3 regions of the Buttiauxella sp. JUb87 genome follow, and region 2 is predicted to be linked to each of the others. Evidence: predicted binding sites of a transcription regulator. Region 2 holds the regulator's gene; each other region holds the start of a gene.

What was found. The regulator LexA, encoded in region 2, represses DNA repair genes until DNA is damaged. The targets are predictions, from matches to a motif close to TNCTGTATGTACATACAGNA.
Region 1: umuD (translesion error-prone DNA polymerase V autoproteolytic subunit) is a predicted target of LexA. The motif match lies at 2,478-2,497, and genes of this name have one in related genera.
Region 3: dinB (DNA polymerase IV) is a predicted target of LexA. The motif match lies at 1,722-1,741, and genes of this name have one in related genera.

What each region holds. Positions count from the first base shown of each region.
Region 1 covers NZ_SNVY01000001.1:1,398,854-1,403,082, forward strand. The annotation lists gene EC843_RS06555 (nickel/cobalt efflux protein RcnA) at 1-703, shown strand, start outside; gene EC843_RS06560 (Y-family DNA polymerase) at 783-2,051, opposite strand; gene umuD (translesion error-prone DNA polymerase V autoproteolytic subunit) at 2,054-2,404, opposite strand; gene EC843_RS06570 (DUF445 domain-containing protein) at 2,662-3,942, shown strand; gene EC843_RS06575 (AcrZ family multidrug efflux pump-associated protein) at 4,000-4,149, opposite strand.
Region 2 covers NZ_SNVY01000010.1:86,125-90,353, forward strand. The annotation lists gene zur (zinc uptake transcriptional repressor Zur) at 1-2, shown strand, start outside; gene EC843_RS21620 (CsbD family protein) at 145-354, opposite strand; gene dinF (MATE family efflux transporter DinF) at 645-1,979, opposite strand; gene lexA (transcriptional repressor LexA) at 2,048-2,656, opposite strand; gene EC843_RS21635 (diacylglycerol kinase) at 2,765-3,133, opposite strand; gene plsB (glycerol-3-phosphate 1-O-acyltransferase PlsB) at 3,260-4,229, shown strand, end outside.
Region 3 covers NZ_SNVY01000003.1:31,195-35,423, reverse strand. The annotation lists gene pepD (cytosol nonspecific dipeptidase) at 1-547, shown strand, start outside; gene dinB (DNA polymerase IV) at 645-1,700, opposite strand; gene nqrM ((Na+)-NQR maturation NqrM) at 1,810-2,034, opposite strand; gene nqrF (NADH:ubiquinone reductase (Na(+)-transporting) subunit F) at 2,046-3,269, opposite strand; gene nqrE (NADH:ubiquinone reductase (Na(+)-transporting) subunit E) at 3,282-3,878, opposite strand; gene EC843_RS12245 (NADH:ubiquinone reductase (Na(+)-transporting) subunit D) at 3,885-4,229, opposite strand, start outside.

The sequences.
Region 1 (4,229 bases), on a different contig from region 2:
CAATACGGGTCACGGGCGCGTTGAGCTTTCAATTTTTGAGGAAAATCAGCCCCCGCAATGGCGTTTACGCACGTTGTCTGGCAACAAATGGCAAGCGAATGAGGTTTCACTGACAACTCATCGTGGTGCAGGAACATTTTCGCAAGTGTTCGATTTTGTTGATAAAGGCGACTTCTTAGAATCTAAGCACCCTATCCCTGAGCCCCACAACTTTACTGTTCGCCTGTCTTTAGGTCATCAAGGCCATGTGCATGATTACAACGTCGCGTTTCATGAACACGATCATTCAGCACTGGAAGGCCTGGATGTGGGCTCTAAAGAGTATCAGGACGCGCACGAACTGGCCCATGCGAACGACATTAAACGCCGCTTTACCGGCCAGGAAGTGACAAACTGGCAAATATTATTATTCGGACTCACTGGCGGCTTAATTCCCTGCCCTGCTGCTATTACCGTGCTACTTATTTGTATCCAGTTAAAGGCATTCACTCTGGGAGCGGCAATGGTGGTCTGTTTCAGTATTGGCCTTGCGTTAACTCTGGTCACTGTAGGTGTTGCCGCTGCGGTGAGCGTGCAACAAGCAACGAAACGCTGGAGCGGTTTTAGCACCATAGCCAGAAGAGCGCCTTATTTCTCAAGCGCCCTGATAGCAATGGTTGGCCTGTATATGGGCATACACGGTTACGCCGGGATCACAAACTGATGTTGATCGGGAAAAACGTTTTGCTCGCCACAACGCTTTTCCACTTACCTGAAGGACGTTGTCTAATGCCAGCTATGCCCTATTTGACCATCCGCAAATCTGACCAACGCGTGGTATAGCGCGGCGAAAGCATCGCTCTTTTCATTTTCCACGGTTGCTCAATTCCTTGCCCTGCAAAATAGAGCGCTCCTTTACCTGCCTTCTTATTAATACTGTCTATCGCCTGCATCAGTGCTTCGCTATTGACCCTTGGCGGGTTTTCATCGAACAGATTGAGCTGCGCAACCCCCTGGCTAAAAAAGTCGCAGAGCATAATCCCGGCTTTTTGATAGTGATAGCCGTTTCTCCAGATAACGTTCAGGCAACGTGTAGCCGCGGCGATAATATCGCGGGTGTCCTGCGTGGGGGTTAGCAGTTTGACCGTAGCCCGGTTGCTGTAGTAGGGCTCATTGACTGAGAAAGGTGACGTTTTGACAAAAGCAGAAATGTGGCGGCAATACTGGTGCTCGGCTCTGAGTTTTTCTGCGGCGCGCACTGCATAACTGCAAATCGCCTGACGCATGTATTCGTACTCCGTCACCCGTTCACCAAACGAGCGAGAACAGATAATTTCTTGTTTCGTCGGCATAAACTCTTCAAACCCCAGACACGATTCCCCCCGTAGTTCGCGTACCGTGCGCTCAAGCACCACACTGAAATGTTTGCGGATAAAACGCGTGTCAGTCTCCGCCAATTGCAACGTATTCTTGATCCCCATCGCGTCGAGTTTTTTACTGATTCGACGGCCAACTCCCCAAACTTCATTAACCGGTAATTTCGCCATCAGTTTGCGCTGGTGTTCAACACTGGATAGGTCAACCACGCCATCCGTTTGCAGTTGCCACCGCTTAGCCGCGTAATTGGCTAGCTTAGCCAGTGTTTTTGTCTGGGCTATCCCCACACCAACAGTTAAATGCGTACGCTGTAAAAGAGTGGTACGTATTTCTCGGCCAAATTCCGCTAGATTGAGACAATGGCTTACGCCCGAAAAATCACAGAACGCTTCGTCGATAGAGTAAATCTCCACGCGTGGGCAAATTTCTTCCAGCGTCGTCATAACCCTTTCAGACATATCAGCGTACAGCTCGTAGTTGCTGCTGAAAACAATAACCCCATTTTGCCGGAAGAGCTCTCTGTGCTTAAAGTAAGCGCCCCCCATTTGTACACCACAGTTTTTGGCCTCGGTGTTACGAGCAATAACGCATCCATCGTTGTTGCTTAAAACAACCACCGGTTTACCTTTCAGATCCGGCCTGAATATGGTTTCACAACTGGCGTAAAAACTATTCACATCAACCAGGGCAAACATTATTAGCTCATCGACTTCACGATGAAAGTGACAACACCGAATACCTCAAGCGCCTCATCAGTACCGAGGTGAATAGGTTTGCAGCCACGATTGCGTGGAATTAATTGCCTGGAGGGCCGGAGTTGTAATTGCCTGACAAAAAACTCACCGTTAATCGCCGCAATCACAATATCGCCATGCGCCGCCGTTCGCGCACTGTCGACCACCAGTAAATCGCCATTAGCGATGCCGCCCTCAATCATCGAATCGTCAGAGGCCCGCATGTAATAGGTGGCAGGATGCTTCATCAGCAATTGGTAAATATCAATGCTCTGTTCTGCATAATCCTGCGCCGGTGATGGAAATCCCCCCATAGTCATGCCCCCGATGTCGTTGATTGACAATAATTAATAGAAACAAACGGAGCCATAAATCCCCACCAACAAATACTGTATATAAACACAGTATTATTTAAATAAGCATCCCGATCAAGTTGCTTACAGGAAGATTCTTATAACAAACTGAAGTCGCGGAAAATTTAGGTGGTAAAAATAAGCGCGCTTCTCTACGGAAGAAATCACCATACAAACTTGCCCTACCGCTTCCGCCCTCACCGTTCTATGCTTAGCGAATGGAGAAAATAGCTGAACTAAAACGTACCAAGCGCCTTGCGCTGTCCTTACTGCTGGTTGCCGCTGTAACGTTTGTGGCCACCCTCTTTTTGCCACCGGGATTTTGGGTTAGCGGTTTAAAAGCTATCGCCGAAGCGGCCATGGTGGGCGCACTGGCTGACTGGTTTGCCGTTGCAGCACTGTTTCATCGCGTACCGATTCCCTTTATCTCCCGCCATACGGCGATTATCCCGCGCAATAAAGACAGAATTGGCGAGAATCTGGGTATCTTCGTGCAAGAAAAGTTCCTCGATACCCAATCCCTTATTGCGCTAATTCGTCGCCATGAACCGGCACAGATGATTGGCCAGTGGTTCAGCAAACCCGACAACGCACAGCGTGTCGGGCAACATCTGTTGCAAGTGATGAGCGGTTTTTTAGACCTGACGGATGACACCCGTATTCAGCGTTTAATCCGCCAGGCCGTTCACAAGGCCATCGATAAAGTCGATTTGACACATTCAAGTGCCCTGCTGCTGGAAAGCCTGACTAAAAATAACCGCCATCAGGAACTGCTCGACTCGGTTATTGCCCAGATGCTGACGCTGATAAAACGTGAAAGCACGCGGGCTTTTATTGCCCGCCAGATTGTACGTTGGCTGGAAACAGAGCATCCACGTAAGGCCAAACTCCTGCCAACAGAATGGCTGGGGGAACATAGCGCCGATCTGGTTTCCAGTGCAGTTAATTCGTTTCTGGATGACGTGAGCCATGATCAGGGGCATCAGATCCGCCAGGCTTTTGATCGCGCGACGTTAAAGCTCATCGACAATCTTAAAAACTCGCCACAAATGGCTGAAAAAGCCGACAGCATCAAAAATTATCTGAAAGAAGATGAGGCGTTCAATCGCTATCTGGGCGAACTGTGGGGGGATTTGCGCCAATGGCTGAAAGTGGACGTCAATTCTGAAGATTCGCGCGTGAAGCAGCGAATTGCAGAGGCCGGGCAGTGGTTGGGCGAAACGCTGATTGCTGACAGTGCGCTACGCACTTCACTGAATGAGCATCTGGAGCAGGCAGTGCAAAAAATGGCACCGGAGTTCGCCATCTTCCTGACTCGCCATATTAGCGACACGGTCAAAAGCTGGGATGCTCAGGATATGTCACGGCAAATTGAACTGAATATCGGTAAGGATTTACAGTTTATCCGCATTAACGGCACGCTGGTTGGCGGTTCAATCGGGTTGGTGTTGTACCTGCTGTCGCAGATACCTGCGGCGCTACCGTTGCTGAATTTATGAAGGGAAGATAAAAAAGCAAACGCCCGCTGATGCGGGCGTTAGGGAAATCTTAGAAAATCAATGGTGTTGTTTCGGCTGGTCGTTGTGACCGACTTTTGAGAAGACGTTAAAGACTTCACCCAATCCATAGATAAGACCGAGGATCACCGCCATAACGATTGGCACCATGACCACGGCAAACACCAAGCTTTTTAGTAACTCTAACATGGATGCCTCCAACAAAAGTGAGAACGAGTATTCTAACGACCTGACAGAAAAACGCACTCTCCTTTTGTGCCATTTGCTCA
Region 2 (4,229 bases):
AGCCTGAACCCGAAATAATTCGAGTTGCATTGAAGCGGTAAGTGAATGCAGCCAAAAGATGTAGCTTGAAGTATGGAGGGGATCGGTACATCCATGTACCAGGGCAGGTTAGCCTATGAGAGTTAACACATCTGAGGGATGAGATTACCAGCGGTAATCGTTACGTTTTTCCCAATCAACGACTTCGTTCTCTGCCTGATCTTTCGCATATCCATAGCGTTCCTGAATTTTACCGACAAGCTGATCGCGTTTCCCTTCGATGACGGTCATGTCATCGTCTGTCAGTTTGCCCCATTTCTCTTTTACTGTGCCTTTGAACTGTTTCCAGTTACCGCCGATTTCGTCTTTATTCATAATAATATCCTCATCGTTCGGTTAAGAACTGCTAATAGTTAACAACGCCCAGGTGCTGCCGTTTGGCTGACACTCACTATCTGCTGGACGTGGAAATAATTGTAGTCAAGGATATGGCAGTGAGGGGAAAACTAAGAACATTGAACCACAGAAGTAACAGAAATGATGCTGACTTGCCCCAAAATCAGGTGGCAAATCAGCATACTGGAGTGCGATTAAAAGCGCGTCAGAAGTTGTAACTAACTATGAGTTGTAACTAACTATGAGTTGTAACTAACTATGAGCTGTAACTAATCAGGAGTTCCAGCCGGAAACCAGCTGTTATCCCGCCAATGGCGACGCCAAATCCATCCCAAAGACAGTCCGCGCAAAGCCAGGAACACAGCCACGGATAACCACAGACCATGATTTCCCAGATAAGGCACGGTGAGCAACGTCAGCCCAAATCCCAATGCCGCAACCGCCATGCTGTTGCGCATTTCCGTACCTCGCGTTGCGCCAATAAACATGCCGTCCAGCAAATAACACCAGACACCAACAACGGGCAAAACAATCTGCCAGTGCAAGTAGCGGTCTGCCTGTAGCTGCAATTCCGGGATAGAGGTAAGAAGCGAAACAATGTGCTCACCAAACAGCGCATACACAGCGGCGAACATAAGAGCGACTAAGCCCGCCTGGCGACATGCAGCGCCCCATACTTCGAGCAATTGACCACGGTTTTTAGCGCCAAACGCCTGCCCGGAATGGGCTTCAACGGCATAGGCGAACCCATCGAGCGCATAGGCGGTGAAGGTTAATAGCGTCATCAACACGGCGTTAACCGCGACGATTTCGCTACCTAACCGCGCACCAAAGATAGTGACTGAGGCGAAACAGACCTGTAGCAACAGCGAGCGCAGCATGATGTCGCGATTGAGTGCCAGCAGACGCCGCACATTCCCGCGCCAGGACTCTTTGAGCATCTCAAAGCTGATTCCGCGCAAACCCATGACCTTTTTCACCATCAGCAAACCAATGATAAACGTCGCATATTCTGCGGTGACGGTGGCGAGTGCCGCGCCCTGAACATCCATGTGTAGCCCCATAACCAGCCACACATCCAGCACGATATTCAGTACGTTTCCGACAACCAGCAAGATAACTGGCGCACGCGCATACTGAACGCCTAACAACCAGCCCAACAAGACCAGGTTGGCAAGCGAGGCTGGCGCACTAAGCCAACGTATTTCAAGGAATCGCCGGGCCTGCAACAAAACATCTTCATTGCCGCCGACGATATGCAAGGCCAGGGATATCAGCGGTTCACGCAGTAAGACGATCGCCACCCCTGCTCCTAACGCCAATAGCAAGGGCTGAACCAGTGCACGCGCTAAAGCAGAGGGATTATTGGCACCAAATGCCTGGGCAGTTAAACCGGTGGTGCTCATGCGCAAAAACAGCAACAGCATAAATAAGAAGCTGGTTGCCGTCGCACCAATAGCGACACCGCCAAGATAAACAGGGCTATCCAAATGACCAATTACCGCGGTATCAACAAGGCCCAGTAAAGGCACGGTGATGTTGGAAAAAATCATGGGTAAGGCGAGGCGCCAGAGAGCTCTGTCAGCCGTCGAGAAAAATCGCATGGCCAATCCAGGAAGAGATAAGAGAATTAAGACGATGATGCGCATTAAAGCGCATCATCTGGAGAAGTTTACAGCCAGTCGCCGTTGCGAATTACCCCAACCGCCAACCCTTCAATAGAGAAGTTATGTTCGCGCAGGTCAACCACAATAGGTTCAAATTCGCTATTTTCAGGCAGAAGATGAACGGTATTACCCTGCTGCTTTAAGCGCTTAACAGTCACTTCGTCGTCAATACGCGCCACCACAACCTGGCCGTTACGCACATCCTGAGTTTTATGAACTGCAAGCAGGTCGCCGTCCATAATACCGATGTCTTTCATAGACATCCCGCTAACGCGCAACAGGAAATCGGCATTTGGTTTAAACAGTGATGGGTCAACCTGGTAATGGCCTTCGATGTGCTGTTGTGCAAGGAGTGGTTCCCCCGCAGCAACACGCCCAACCAGCGGAATACCGGTAACTTCTTCCACCAGCAAGCGGATACCGCGCGACGCACCAGAGATAATCTCAATGACGCCTTTACGGGCAAGTGCTTTCAGGTGCTCTTCAGCGGCGTTCGGAGAACGGAACCCCAGACGTTGAGCAATCTCGGCACGAGTCGGTGGCATGCCGGTCTGGCTGATATGATCCCGAATAAGATCAAACACCTCTTGCTGCCTGGTAGTTAACGCTTTCATTCCGCCCCCTGGGTGTTTATACAGTTATGCTGTGAGTATATACAGTCAAAGGCGATTTTGGAACCACAAATTGAGCAAAAAACCAGGGACTTAACTATTCTGGAAAGATCATCGCAAATGCGGCCAAAGCAGTGTGACCCAGGTAATAACTGCGAGGATAATGGCGATTAATACGGCAGCAGACCCCATGTCCTTGGCCCGTCCTGAAAGCTCGTGGTAATCGGTACCAACACGGTCAACAAGCGCCTCGATAGCGCTATTGAGAATTTCGACAATCATGACCAGCACAACAGAACCAATCAGTAAAATACGGGTGATAGGGTCAACATCTAACCAGCAGGCGATGGCGATGGCGATGAGCGCGCTAACCCCTTCCTGGCGGAAAGCCGCTTCGTTAATCCAGGCTGCTTTGAGCCCTTTCCATGAGTAGCCTGCGGCTTTGATGATACGGGTAAGTCCAGTGGTACTGCTCGCCATTTTGGGAAACCTTTTCAAATTATTTGGGTCAATGCTTATCTATATTGCAACGCCACAGAAATCTGAGCCAGATTCTGATATTCTTGCGGCGAATTTGCATCATTAACCTGAGGCTTTACATCGTTTATGTCAGGCTGGCCAAGAATCTACTACAAATTACTTAATTTACCATTAGGCGTTCTGGTAAAGAGCAAGTCCATTCCGGCAGATCCACAAGCCGAACTGGGCTTAGATCCCACACGCCCGATTATGTATGTCCTGCCGTATAACTCCAAGGCGGACTTATTAACGCTGCGCGCACAATGTCTCGCGCATAACTTGCCCGACCCTCTCGAGCCGTTAGAAATCGACGGTGCGGTATTGCCGCGCTATGTCTTTATCCATGGCGGCCCGCGTGTTTTCACTTATTACACGCCAAAAGAAGAGTCGATCAAACTGTTCCACGATTACCTCGACTTACACCGCAGCAATCCAAATCTGGATGTGCAGATGGTGCCAGTATCGGTGATGTTTGGCCGCTCCCCTGGGCGCGAAAAAGGCGAAGTGAATCCGCCATTAAAGATGCTGAACGGCGTCCAGAAATTTTTCGCTGTTTCCTGGCTTGGGCGCGACAGCTTTGTGCGTTTCTCCGCTCCGGTTTCGCTGCGCCAGATGGCAACCGACCACGGTACAGACAAAAAAATCGCCCAAAAACTGGCTCGCGTAGCGCGTATGCACTTTGCTCGCCAGCGTTTAGCGACTGTCGGCCCGCGTCTGCCGGTACGCCAGGATCTGTTCAATAAGCTACTGGCCTCAAAAGCTATCGCTCGTGCAGTAGAAGATGAAGCGCGCAGCAAGAAAATCTCCCATGAAAAAGCCCAGCAGAATGCTGTTGCTTTGATGGAAGAGATTGCCGCTAACTTCTCGTATGAAGCCGTGCGTTTGACTGACCGCGTGTTAGGTCTGACGTGGAACCGTTTGTACCAGGGCATCAACGTTCATAACGCTGAACGCGTGCGCCAACTGGCTCATGACGGCCACGAGATTGTCTATGTGCCCTGCCATCGCAGCCACATGGACTACATGCTGTTGTCCTACGTGCTTTATCACCAGGGGC
Region 3 (4,229 bases), on a different contig from region 2:
AGTCACCACAGACAAGAAAGCACTGACAGCGAAAAGCCGTGACACTTTCCTGAGCCTGCTGAACGCCACGCCAAACGGTGTCATCCGTAATTCCGACGCAGTTAAAGGTGTTGTGGAAACCTCACTGAACGTGGGTGTGGTCACAATGAATGATGAAAGTGCAGAAATCATCTGCCTGATTCGTTCATTGATTGATAGCGGCAAAGACTATGTCGTTGGCATGCTTCACGCTCTGGGTCAGCTTGCTGGCGCACAAACCGTGGCCAAAGGCAGCTATCCTGGCTGGCAGCCGGATGCAAACTCACCGGTAATGCACCTGGTGCGTGAGACTTACCAAAAACTGTTCAACAAGACCCCTAACATCATGGTCATCCATGCGGGTCTGGAATGTGGTCTGTTTAAAAAACCTTACCCGGATATGGATATGGTTTCTATTGGGCCGACCATCACAGGTCCACACTCTCCGGATGAACAAGTTCATATCGAAAGCGTAGGCCAATACTGGATTCTGCTGACAGAATTGCTGAAAGCTATTCCAGTTAAGTAAGTTCTAAACGCCCTCACCCTAACCCTCTCTCCCAGGAGAGGGAACTTGTTTGGTTTTCTCCTTCTCCTGAGGGAGAACGCCGGGATGAGGGCTTTTTTTATAGCCCCAACACCAATTGGCGCTCCATCTGCGGGTCCAGTAAAGTCACATGTAACCCCACCAGCCTGACTCCCCGCCCTCCTCGCCGTTCTTCCCACGTTTGCTTCGCAATAGCGATTAAATCGGCTTTATTCAGCTGAGGCCAGACATGTTCCTGAGTCGTTTGCTGGAAATCATTAAACTTAAGTTTGATACCCTGGCGGGCAATCAATAAATCAGGTTTTACCTTTTTCAAACGGCGTTCAAGTTCAGGATAGAGTTGCTCAATAATAGCCTCACACTCCTGCCACTGATGAATATCTTCCGCGAGTGTTTTTTCAACTCCGACAGATTTACGTTGCCGCTCATTGTTAATCTCGCGTTCATCTATACCCTGACTACGCTCCCACAGTACACGGCCAAATTTGCCAAACCGCTTGAGTAACGAAGCTAAATCCGTTTTCTGCACATCGGCACAGGTGCGCAACCCAAGGCTTTCCAGTTTGCCCGCTGTAACTTTCCCTACGCCGGGGATTTTTCCAAGCGGTAAGGTTTGCAAAAATGCTGGAATCTCCTCGGGAGTGATCAAGAACTGCCCGTTAGGTTTATTGAGGTCAGAGGCAATTTTGGCGAGGAATTTAACCGGTGCAATACCAGCCGATGCGGTGAGATTAAGTTCATCTGAAATAGTCTGGCGAATTTCCCTGGCCATGAGAGTTGCAGAACCATGGCAGTTCGGGCTATCAGTGACATCCAGATAAGCCTCATCAAGTGACAGCGGTTCGATAAGCGTTGTGTAGCGGCTAAAAATTTCCCGGATATGATTTGAAGCTTCTTTGTAAGCATCAAAACGTCCAGGAAGCAGTGTCAGATGTGGGCATAACTTGAGAGCCATTGCAGTCGACATCGCGCTGTGCACACCAAATTTTCTAGCGGGATAATTTGCCGTACTAATGACACCGCGCCTTTTCGCACTACCTCCAATAGCTATCGGAATATCCCGCAGAGTTGGGTTATCACGCATTTCTACGGCGGCAAAAAAGCAGTCCATATCGACATGAATGATTTTACGCATACTTGTTCGCACCAGTTATATTACTGGATAAGTATACAGTTAAAATAATTAAGGAGGAAAGTCTTCAATGGAAAGAAAACCTCCCGACGATGCGGGAGGTTTTACTGGTTTACAGGATGCGGTTCTGCTGAAGTTTTGCTTGCCGCTCAGCCCTTGCGATACGCTTCTTACGAGCATCACAGGGTTCAGGGCAGTTACAAACTTTCTCCATGCCTAACGCGGCAATACCACCACAGCTACCCTGAAGCGATTTGCGCTTCACAATAACGCCCAGTGACATTCCAAAGATCACCAGTAGAAAAATAACGAAGGTGGCTAAAAATACTGTCAGCATAAACGCTCCTGTCAGCCGCCAAAGTCATCTAGCATGATGTTGTCATCCTCAACACCCAAATCTTTGAGCATTTTGATAACCGCGGCATTCATCATAGGTGGCCCACACATATAGAACTCACAATCTTCTGGTGCCGGATGGCTACGAAGATAGTTTTCAAGCAATACGTTGTGGATGAAGCCGGTGTAACCAGTCCAGTTGTCTTCTGGTTGCGGATCTGAGAGCGCCACATTGAACGTGAAGTTCGGGTTTTCCTGAGCCAGTTTTTCAAACTCTTCTTCGTAGAACATCTCACGCGAAGAGCGAGCACCGTACCAGAAACTCATTTTTCGCGTGCTATGAAGACGTTTAAGCTGGTCAAAAATGTGTGATCGCATTGGTGCCATACCTGCACCACCGCCGATGAACACCATTTCAGCGTCCGTCTCTTTAGCAAAGAACTCACCAAATGGACCGGATATTGTCACTTTGTCGCCCGCTTTTAACGACCATATATATGAGGACATAATCCCCGGAGGCGCATCAGGCACATTCGGCGGCGGAGTAGCGATACGCACGTTCAGCATGATAATGCCTTTCTCATCTGGATAGTTAGCCATTGAGTAAGCGCGAACGCATGGCTCTTTAACCACCGACTTGAAGCGGAACAGATTAAACTTATCCCAGTCGCCACGGTATTCCTGAGGAACATCGAAGTCCTGGTAGTTAACCTCATGCGGTGGACTTTCAATCTGGATATAGCCACCAGCACGGAACGGCACAACATCACCATCAGGGATACGCAGTTTGAGCTCTTTAATGAAGGTGGCTTTGTTATCATTAGAGATAACTTCACACTCCCATTTCTTAACACCAAAGATCTCCTCTGGCAGCTCAATTTTCATGTCCTGCTTAACAGCAACCTGGCAGGCAAGACGGCAACCTTCTTTCGCTTCACGCTTGGTGATATGCGAAAGCTCAGTAGGCAGAATATCACCACCGCCCTCTTTTACGGTCACGCGGCATTGCCCGCAAGAACCACCGCCACCACAAGCCGAGGAGATGAAAATCCCCTGACTTGAGAGTGTGTTGAGCAGCTTATCACCCGCGGGTGCATGAAACTGTTTGTCTGCTTCGTTGTTAATCTCAATCAGCACATCGCCGGAGTTAACGAGCTTTGACTTGGCAAACAAAATCAACAGCGCCAGAGCCAAAACAATTAGCGTGAACATCACCACGCCAAGAATAATTTCCATACGTTTTCGCCCTTATAGCTGCACACCGGAGAATGACATAAAGCCCAGTGCCATCAATCCAGTGGTGATAAAGGTAATTCCTAAGCCACGCAATCCTGCGGGCACATTGGCATATTTCATCTTCTCGCGGATCCCTGCCATCGCGACAATTGCCAGCATCCAACCCACACCTGAGCCGATACCATAAACAATTGATTCACCGAAGCTATAGTCACGCTGCACCATAAACGACACGCCACCAAAGATCGCGCAGTTAACGGTGATGAGCGGCAGGAAGATACCTAACGCGTTGTAGAGAGCCGGGAAGAAACGATCGAGGATCATTTCGAGGATTTGTACCAGAGCGGCGATCACACCAATGAAGGTAATGAAGTTAAGGAAGCTAAGGTCAACACCTTCGACCAGCGCGCCGTCACGAAGAATCAGGTTATAAACAAGATTGTTCGCCGGAACGGCAATCCCTAAAACAACGGTCACCGCTACACCCAAACCGAATGCAGTGGAGACTTTCTTAGACACCGCCAGGAAGGTGCACATACCAAGGAAGAACGCGAGCGCCATGTTCTCAATAAACACTGCGCGAACAAACAGACTAATCATATGTTCCATAATCAGTTAGTCCTTTTCCTGTTGCGCAGGCTTAAGCGTACGCAAGGCCCAGATAAGCAGGCCGATAATAAAGAACGCACTTGGCGCGAGCAGGAACATACCGTTTGGCTGATACCAACCACCGTTCTGCACCGTTTCCAGTACCGTGATACCAAACAATTTTCCACTACCAATGAGTTCACGCAGGAAGCCAACCAGCAGCAATATCACACCATATCCCAAGCCATTACCGATGCCATCCATGAAGCTTGCCAACGGTGGCGACTTCATGGCGTAAGCTTCAGCACGCCCCATAACGATACAGTTAGTGATGATCAGGCCGACGAAGACCGAAAGCTGCTTGGAAATCTC